DNA from 3 places in the Mesorhizobium sp. M1227 genome. Region 3 is predicted to be linked to each of the others. Evidence: predicted binding sites of a transcription regulator. Region 3 holds the regulator's gene; each other region holds the start of a gene.
The links. Region 3 encodes LexA, which represses DNA repair genes until DNA is damaged. Its sites were predicted from a motif close to TGTTCNNNNTGTGTTCNG; they were not measured.
Positions count from the first base shown of each region.

Region 1: recA (recombinase RecA) is a predicted target of LexA. The motif match lies at 1,333-1,350, and genes of this name have one in related genera.
Region 2: NKH28_RS00240 (DNA recombination protein RmuC) is a predicted target of LexA. The motif match lies at 1,337-1,354, and genes of this name have one in related genera.

Region 1 is NZ_JAMYLZ010000002.1:297,497-300,774, reverse strand. Features, by position in the region: gene recA (recombinase RecA) at 111-1,208, opposite strand; gene NKH28_RS04715 (PfkB family carbohydrate kinase) at 1,485-2,408, shown strand; gene NKH28_RS04710 (TfoX/Sxy family protein) at 2,443-2,766, opposite strand; gene NKH28_RS04705 (GFA family protein) at 2,857-3,278, shown strand, end outside.
Region 2 is NZ_JAMYLZ010000001.1:48,631-51,908, forward strand. Features, by position in the region: gene NKH28_RS00235 (GFA family protein) at 1-2, shown strand, start outside; gene NKH28_RS00240 (DNA recombination protein RmuC) at 42-1,304, opposite strand; gene def (peptide deformylase) at 1,408-1,938, shown strand; gene fmt (methionyl-tRNA formyltransferase) at 1,955-2,884, shown strand; gene NKH28_RS00255 (GNAT family N-acetyltransferase) at 2,881-3,278, shown strand, end outside.
Region 3 is NZ_JAMYLZ010000016.1:16,122-19,399, reverse strand. Features, by position in the region: gene kynU (kynureninase) at 1-1,051, opposite strand, end outside; gene lexA (transcriptional repressor LexA) at 1,497-2,231, shown strand; gene NKH28_RS19195 (ComEC/Rec2 family competence protein) at 2,225-3,278, opposite strand, start outside.

The sequences.
Region 1 (3,278 bases), on a different contig from region 3:
ACGCGAACCGCCGGCCCTGGGCCGGCGGTTCGAAACGCATCGATTACGCAAACTCAAAATCAAAACATCAAATCGAAACCTGGCTGAGGCTCAGCGAGGCGTCGCTTGCCCTACATCACCCCAGCGTCGTCCTCGAAACCGTCATCGCTGCTTTCGGAGCCGCCGTTCTCAAGGAATTTCTCAGCGATCAGCCCGGCATTCTGCCGTAGCGCCAGCTCGATCTCGCGCGCCGTGTCGGGATTGTCGCGCAGGAACATTTTTGCGTTTTCGCGGCCCTGGCCAAGACGCTGCGAATTGTAGGAGAACCAGGCGCCCGACTTTTCGACCACGCCCGCCTTGACGCCGAGATCGACCAGCTCGCCGGTCTTGGAGACGCCCTCGCCATACATGATGTCGAACTCGACCACCTTGAAGGGCGGCGCCAGCTTGTTCTTGACGACCTTGACGCGGGTCTGGTTGCCGACGACCTCGTCGCGATCCTTGACCGAGCCGATGCGGCGGATGTCGAGGCGGACCGAGGCATAGAATTTCAACGCATTGCCGCCGGTCGTCGTCTCGGGCGAACCGAACATGACGCCGATCTTCATGCGGATCTGGTTGATGAAGATGACCATGGTGTTGGAGCGCGAGATCGAGGCGGTGAGCTTGCGCAGTGCCTGGCTCATCAGGCGGGCCTGCAGGCCGGGCAGCGAATCGCCCATCTCGCCTTCGATTTCCGCCCGCGGCGTCAACGCCGCCACCGAATCGACCACCAGCACGTCGATGGCGCCGGAGCGCACCAGCGTGTCGCAGATCTCCAGCGCCTGCTCGCCGGTATCGGGCTGCGAGATCAAAAGGTTTTCGAGATCGACGCCGAGCTTGCGGGCATAGACCGGGTCGAGCGCGTGCTCGGCATCGACGAAGGCGCAGATGCCGCCCTTCTTCTGGGCTTCGGCCACCGTGTGCAGCGCCAGCGTCGTCTTGCCCGAGCTTTCCGGCCCGTAGATCTCGACGATGCGGCCGCGCGGCAGGCCGCCGACGCCAAGCGCGATGTCCAGCCCAAGCGAGCCGGTCGGCACCGTTTCGATCTCGACGACCTGCTCGTTCGCGCCGAGCCGCATGATCGAGCCCTTGCCGAAGGCACGCTCGATTTGCGACAGCGCCGCATCCAGAGCCTTTGATTTGTCCACCGCTTTGTCCTCTACAAGCCGCAAAGAATTCTGAGCCATGATACATCACCCCGTGGTCGTCAATGGAGGCCGGACAATCCCGCAATCCTTAAAAGAATGTACCTCATTTGTTCTCATTTGTCAATGAGCACCAAGGGTTTGAAAAATAACGCATATCCCTATTTGTTCTATTTTTGTTTCGCAATTATTGCTTCCGATGCGTCTCGCCTCGCATGCGGCGCCGTTGCCGTTACCAACCGAATCGGACCCGCGATTGCAGGGTTCCGCCCGGCGACCTAGTCTCTCCGGGCAACAGCTAAAGGGCATTTTGACGGCATGATCAAATCCCCGACGATCCTGGCCGTGGGCGGCGCCTATATCGAGCGGCGCGGCCGGGTTGCCGGCGCCTTCGTGCCAGCAGCGTCTAATCCGGGCACGATGCGCGAGCATGTCGGCGGCGCCGTCTTCAACGCCTTGCGCTGTGCCGTGCGCCGCGGCGTCTCGGCCTCGCTGCTTTCGGTGCGCGGCGGCGATGCCCTTGGCGACACGGTCTTACGCGCCGTCACCGAGGCCGGCATTGCCGACCTGTCGGCGGTGTTCCTCGACCGCGCGACGCCAAGCCATACGATGCTGATCGACAGCGACGGCGGGCTGATCGCCGGCCTTGCCGACATGGTGCTCTACGAACTGGCGCTTCCCAAGCAGATCCGCCGTGCCAAGGTGCGGGAAGCGATCGGTTCGGCCGACGCGGTGCTGTGCGACGCCAACCTGCCGTCGACCGCGCTGGAGCGGCTGGCGGCACTCGCCGCCGGCAAGCCGGTGTTTGCGCTTGCGGTCTCGCCCAACAAAGCGGCGCGGCTGACGCCGGTGCTCGACCGTCTGGCGATGGCCTTCATGAACCGGCGCGAGGCCGGCATGCTCGCCGGCGTCCAAATCGATCAAGGCATCGTCGACGGCCTGAGACGCGCCGGGCTGAAAAGCGGCGTGATCACCGCCGGCGACGAACCAGTGCTCGGTTTCGACGAATTGGGCGCGTTCTCGATCTCGCCACCGCCGCTGCAAAAGCGGACCGATGCTGCCGGCGCCGGCGACGCATTGGCAGGCGCCACGATCGCTGCCCTGCTGCGCGGCCTGACGCTGCGCGCGGCACTGCGCGAAGGCATTGCCGCAGCTATGCTCGTCGTCGAGAGTGCCGCCTTCACCAGCGCTGGCTTTGCCGAGGCGCTGGCGCTCGTGCCCGAGGCGCGGGACCTGGCATGAAGTGCGGCCCGGAATTGCCGAAGCATGACGCAGCCTATTTGCCGGCGCGCCGTGCTGCCTCGTAGGCGCGGCGCGACCAGATCGCCATCTCGTCGGGATCGTCGAAGGCGCTGTCGGGAACGCTCCAATAGGGCATCGACACGAGCTTGCCGTGGCGCGAGCCGGTATAGGTCCATTGCCGGCAGCCGGCCGCTTCGAAATCCGGGGCGCTTTCGGCGTCGGCCTTCAGCATCAATTCGCCACCGATGACGATGGCGACGATGACGCCGTCGAAATAGATGCCCTTGCCGCCGAACAGCTTGCGGATGCTGACCGGGCCGAGGCCCTCGAAAAGCTCTTCTATGCGCTCGTTGTCCATGCGGCGATCATGTCACCCGGATTTCCCCTTGTCATCGCCGCAACCGGCGCCATCCTGACAAAGTGCAAATCACTTTCGTCGGAGTTTCTCATGCCGCTTCTGCTCAAAGGGTCCTGCCGGTGCAATGCCGTGCGTTTCGAGGTGGAAAGCCACACGCCGGTGCCGTTCATGCTGTGCTACTGCTCGATCTGCCGCAAGCAGCAGGGCGGCGGCGGTTTTGCCATCAATCTCGGCGCCGATTACGAGACGCTGAAAATCCAGGGCAAGCGCCATCTCGGCGTCTACCGCGCCGAGATCGAGGACGACGAGCACCCGCAACGCGAGATCTCGACCGGCGAGCGGAACTTCTGCACGAAATGCGGGACGGCACTCTGGCTCTACGATCCGACCTGGCCGGAGCTGGTGCATCCGTTTGCCTCGGCGATCGACACCGACCTGCCAAAGCCGCCGGAGAAGGTGCATCTGATGCTGAAATACAAGGCGAACTGGGTCGAGCCGGATATCGGCAAGGG
Region 2 (3,278 bases), on a different contig from region 3:
AGCGCCAGACCGGGGCGAAGCCTCCGGTTCCGGCGCAGCTCTCAATCGTCGCCTTCGACGACCCTTAGCCTCAACTGCCCGGTTTTCGAATCGGCGACGCGCGGGCTGCTTTCCGCTTTTGCTCCGCTGCCATTCGAACCGGGGGTGTCCTCCGCCGGCTGCACGCCAAACTCCAGCGCCTCGATCTTCTGTCCGCGCCTGGTCACCTTCGATGTCGAGACCAGGATGTCCTCGATGTCCTTGGCCGATTGGCCGAAATGCGTCTGCAATTTGCGCACCCGCTCGTCTAGCCGGGAGACGTCTTCCATCAGCCGGATAACCTCGCCCTGGATCAGGTGTGCCTGCTCGCGCATGCGGGCATCCTTGAGGATCGCCTGGATGACCTGGATCGACAGCATCAAAAGCGATGGCGAGACGATGACGATCCGTGAGCGATGCGCCTTCTGGACAACGGCCTCGAAATTCTCGTGGATTTCGGCGAACACCGATTCCGAAGGCACGAACATGAAGGCGGTGTCCTGCGTCTCGCCCTGGATCAGGTATTTTTCGGAAATATCGCGGACATGCACCTCGATGTCGCGGCGGAAAGCCTGTGCGGCGGTCTTCTGCAGTTCGGCGCCTTCGGCGGCCCGGATGGCATTCCAGGCCTCGAGCGGAAACTTTGCATCGATGGCAAGCGACGGTGCGCCGTTCGGCATCTTCACCAGGCAGTCGGGCCGGCTGCCATTCGACAAGGTCGCCTGGAATTCATAGGCGCCGTGCGGCAATCCGTCGGCGACGATGGCTTCCATACGCGACTGGCCGAAGGCGCCGCGCGTCTGCTTGTTGGAAAGGATCGCCTGCAATTGCACGACCTGGCCGGCCAGCGACTGGATGTTGCCTTGCGCGATATCGATGACCGCCAGCCGTTCCTGCAGCTTGGCGAGGCTCTCATGCGTCGATCTCGTCTGCTCGGTCATGGTCTGGCCCAGGCGGCCGGTCATGGCATCGAGACGCTGGCCGATCGACTGTGTCAGTTCCGCCTGGCGCGCCCCGAACACTTCGGCGATGGCGCCCATGCGGCCCTGCATTTCCGCCTGGCTTGCCAAGATGCCGGCCATCCGCACCTCGGCGTCGCGGGCGTGGTCGGCGGCTTCGGCGGCCGCCACTGCACGCGCCTTGGCCGATCGCCAGAGCGCAACGACGAGCGCCACGAACAGTCCAAGGAACAGCATTGCGCCGAAACCCAGGGCATGGCCGAGCGTGATCGTGGTGGCGCCTAGGCGGGCGACAGGTTCGGACAGGATGGTGGCCAGATCGTTCATGTCGACAGCATAGATGATTCGGTCTGCCAGCACAGATCAAAACGTGAACGACCCGAAGGCGCCCCGGTTGACGCTTTTCCTGCGAGGTCTTAGGTGAGACGCCATGTCGATCAAGCCGCTTATCATCCTTCCCGATCCCGTCCTGCGTCAGGTTTCAAAACCGGTCGAGCGTGTCGACGGGGATTTGCGCAAACTGGCCGGCGACATGCTGGACACCATGTATGACGCGCCCGGCATCGGCCTCGCAGCGATCCAGGTCGGCGAACCCTTGCGCATGCTGGTGATCGACCTGGCCAAAGAGGACGAGACGCCGGCACCGCACGTCTTCATCAATCCCGAAATCCTCGAAAGCTCCGACCAGCGTTCGGTCTACGAGGAAGGCTGCCTGTCGATCCCGGATTACTATGCCGAGGTCGAGCGTCCGGCGGCGGTGCGGGTGAAGTTTCTCGACCGCGACGGCAAGCTGCAGGAGATCGAGGCCGAGGGGCTGATGGCGACCTGCCTGCAGCATGAAATCGACCACCTCAACGGCGTGCTGTTCATCGATTACATCTCCAAGCTGAAGCGTGACATGGTGGTCAAGAAATTCAAGAAGCTCGCCAGGGACAAGGCGCCGGGCAAGATGGTGGGGTAGGCGTCGACGAATGCCCCTGCGTGTCATCTTCATGGGTACGCCCGAATTCTCCGTGCCGACGCTGCGGGCGATTGCCGGGGCCGGGCACGAGTTGGCAGCCGTCTACACGCAGCCGCCGCGCGCCGGCGGCCGGCGCGGGCTCGAACTGACGCCGTCGCCGGTGCAGCGCGAGGCGGAGCGGCTTGGCATCGAGGTGCGGTCGCCGGTGTCGCTGAAGGGCGAGGCGGAGCAGGAAGCGTTCCGCGCCTTAGGTGCCGACGTCGCCGTGGTCGTCGCCTACGGGCTGCTCCTCCCCAAACCCATTCTCGAGGCGCCGCGGCTCGGTTGCCTCAACGGCCACGCATCGCTGCTGCCGCGCTGGCGCGGCGCTGCCCCTATCCAGCGCGCCATCATGGCCGGCGATACCGAAACGGGCATGATGGTGATGCGGATGGAGGAAGGCCTCGACACCGGCCCTGTGGCAATGGTTGAAAAATGTCCCATTGGACCCGACATGACGGCCGGCGATCTGCACGATCGGCTGATGGTCTTGGGTGCTTCGCTGATAGTGCAAGCGCTCGAACGGCTGGAGCGGAATACGCTGACATTTACCACACAGGCGGAGGTGGGGGTGACCTACGCCAAGAAAATCGATAAATCGGAGACTCGCATAGACTGGCTGCGACCTGCCGGCGACGTGCACAACCAGATTCGCGGCCTGTCGCCCTTTCCCGGTGCATGGTGCGAGGCCGAAATCGGCGGCCGCGTGGAACGGCTGAAACTGCTTCGCTCGACGCTCTCGCAAGGCGCCGGCGAACCGGGAGGAATTCTCGATGACCGGCTGACAGTCGCCTGCGGGTCAGGCGCGATCAGGCCGGTCGAAGTTCAACGTGCGGGCGCAAGGCCCATTGCCGCGCAGGAGTTTCTGCGCGGCGCCAAGCTCGAAAAAGGAATGAAATTGTCATGAGCATGATGTCCATACGCGCGGCGACGCCGCGGGACCGCGAGGCGATCCGCCTTGTCGAAGAACACGCATTCGGCCAGCAGACGGAGGCCGGACTGGTCGACGCGCTGGTCACCGGCGGTGATGCCGTCGTCGAACTGGTGGCGGACGAAGACGGGCAAGTGGTCGGCCATATCCTGTTTTCACGGCTTTTCGTGCAGAATGGCGGCAAGAGCTTCCCGGCGGTGGCTTTGGCTCCTTTGGCGGTCGAGCCGTCGTTCCACGGCACCGGCATCGGCGGTGCGCTGGTCCGCGAGGCGCATATCCGCCTGAAGGCTGCTGGCGAGACGCTCGCCGTGGTGCTCGGCGATCCCGCTTACTATGGACGTTTCGGTTACAGCCGCGCCCGTGCAGCGAA
Region 3 (3,278 bases):
CATGCTCATGCATGAATGAAATCTGGCTGCCGCGTTTTTCCCCATCGCGCGTGCTTTCGAGCGTGAGCCCGTAAGTGCCGCACTTTGCCTCGACAAGCTCGATGAACAGATCCGCCAGCGCGATGCTCTTCTTGCGCACCGCCGTCATGTCGACATCGTTCCAGATGTCGAGCGCGCCCTTCAGCGTGCGCATCGACAGGACCGGATGGGTGCCGCACAGAAATCGGCGGATGCCGGTGCCGGCCGCATAGCCTGGCTCGAAGGCGAAGGGCCGTGCATGGCCCCACCAGCCGGTGAGCGGCTGCTGGATGTCGGAAAGATGCCGCTCAGCCGCATAGATGAAGGCAGGCGCGCCCGGGCCGCCATTCAGATATTTGTAGGTGCAGCCAACGGCAAAATCGGCGTTTGCCTTGTCGAGCTCGACTGGCATCGCGCCGGCGGTGTGGCAGAGATCCCAGACGATCATCGCCCCGGCTTCCTGAGCCCTGCGCGTCAGCGTCGGCATGTCGCGCAGTTCGCCCGACTTGTAGTTGACGTGGTTGACCAGCACCACGGCGGTGCGTTCGTCGATCAGCTCTTCGATGGTCGGCGCGTCGACCCCCGAGAGGCGCAGCAGCGTATCTTTTCGCGTCGAAACCACACCCTCAGCCATGTAGAGGTCCGTCGGAAAACTATCGCCCTCGGCGACGATGACCTGCCGCTCCGGTCGCATGGCCATGGCGGCGTGCAGCAGCTTGTAGATGTTGACCGATGTCGTGTCGCAGACCACCGTCTGGCCGGCCGCGGCACCGATCAGGCGCCCGAGCTGGTCGCCAAGTTCAAGCGGCATGTTGAACCAGCCGGCGGTGTTCCATGCGCGGATGAGATCATACGACCATTCTTCGGTCGCGGCCTTGTGCAGTTCATCGAAAGCGGCACGTGAAGCAGCTCCTAGCGAATTGCCGTCGAGATAGATCACTCCTTGCGGCAACACAAAGCGGTCGCGCATCGCGCGCAGCGGATCCGCGGCATCCATCGCCTTTATGGCCACGAGATCGGGAATTCCTGTCATGATTTGTCTGCTCCCCCAAGATCCAACGCAACGTCGGACACGCATCGACTGTTCTTCCATTACCTGGTTGCGCGCAGCAAGGCTCCACCGGCGAGAAGCAGCCTGACCAGGCGGTGGAAGCCGGGACTTAACCCGAGGTTGGCGTTTTGAGTTCGTTTCGTTCACGGTGCATTGACCAAACCGCACAGTCGATACGGTTCAATTCCGTGCCTTTTACCAACCGACGGCCGATGCCAGTGCCGCCTTCTAGGAGACCAGAAGGGCGCAAACGAAGCAGAATCAAGGCGATAAGGCTCGCGGCGATGAAAATGCGGTACGCCGGTAGGGGACGTCGTTTGTTTCCCGAGCCTTAACGCATTCATTAAACTTTAAACAGTTGCGGAACACAACTGGAACAGATAGTGTTTGTTCTGGGTTTGTTTTTCTGATTCTGTTGGGGGTCGCTATGCTGACACGCAAACAACACGAACTGCTTATGTTCATCCACGAAAGGTTGAAGGAAAGCGGTATCCCGCCTTCCTTCGACGAGATGAAGGAAGCGCTCGACCTGGCTTCCAAATCCGGAATCCACCGGCTGATTACGGCGCTGGAGGAGCGCGGCTTCATTCGCCGTTTGCCCAACCGGGCCCGTGCGCTGGAGGTGCTGCGCCTGCCTGACTCGATCGCCCCCGGCCTCAATGCGGCACGCAAGTTCTCGCCGAGTGTCATCCAGGGCAGTCTTGGGCAAGGCGCCCCTCGGCAAGGCAAGCCGACATCGTCGCGCGTGCCCGCAGCCGGAAATGACGACGATGTCGTCGCCGCCGTTTCGATCCCGGTGATGGGCCGCATCGCTGCCGGTGTGCCGATCGACGCCATCCAGCACCAGACGCATTCGATTTCGGTGCCGCCGGATATGATCATGGGCGGCGAGCATTATGCGCTTGAGGTCAAAGGCGATTCGATGATCGAGGCCGGCATTTTCGACGGCGACACGGTGATCATCCGCAATGCCGATACGGCGAGCCCCGGTGAGATCGTGGTGGCACTGGTCGACGAGGAGGAAGCGACGCTGAAGCGGTTCCGCCGCAAGGGCGCCTCGATCGCCCTGGAAGCCGCCAATCCGGCCTACGAGACGCGCATCTTCGGACCAGACAGGGTCAAGGTGCAGGGCAAGCTCGTCGGACTGATCCGCCGCTACTGAGCTCCGCCCTTGGCGCCGGCTTTGGGGTTGTCGGCCCGGCGGTATGGCGGCAGGCCCCGTGCCGCGCGTGAAAATTTCCGCTGCACGTGCCAGGGCCGGTATGATTTTTCGACGGCGAAGCGGATCTCGGCGCGTGTTGCCGCTTGTGGATCGAAATAGACGGCGGCACTTCCCGCGCGCGCCAGTTGCCGTTTGGTGACGACGAGGACCAGCCGGTCGTAGTAGCAGGGGTTATGGGCGGTGGCGTCGTCGATGACGATCAAGCTGGCAAAGGCGCAGGCTGGCCGCGCAGTATCGCGGTCCTTGGCTTGCGCGATGATCGCGCCGGATGGATGCCTGGCAAGGCAGAGGCCGTCCGTGCAAATGAACGGCATGCCCGGCGGTAGGTCGGCCGGATCGGCAATGTCGAATTGCGGGTCGTTCTTTCCAGGTGTTTCCGGCGCGACGATAGCCTCTGATGTGAGCGCGCGTTTCCAGTTGTCGATGGTGAACTCATTCGGGCGTGCCCGGTTGACCGCGAGTTCACCGCTGCCGATCGGCAGCGCGACCAGCCGTGCGTCCTCCGAGACCAATACGTCGGGTATGCGTGTCTGCGTTGTCGTCAGCAAGCCGGCGAGCGCAAAAGGAAGTGCCGCCAGCCGCAACCACGTCGTCGCCATGCTGGCAATGACGAGGGCGATCGTCACCAGAAGGACGGATCTCAGCGAAATCAGCCCGACCGCATCGATCGGCGAGCGCTCCGAGATCCACCCGGACAGGGCGATCATCGCCGTCAGCCCCTTGCCCATGACATAGAGAAAAGGGCCATCCGCACCGAACGGCATCGCCAGCGCGCTGAGAACGGCGAAGGGCATGACGACCAGTGACACGATGGGCATGATGGCCAGATTGGCGAACAGGCTGAGCGGCGCCACGCGCTGGAAATGCCATATGGCGAAAAGCGCCGTGGCGCTCCCTGCAATGATCGAGGTCATCGCCAGACCGCACATGCCCAGCAGGACCTTTCGAGTGGCAAAGCGTAGCGGCGACTGCCGCGGCGGCGGCGTG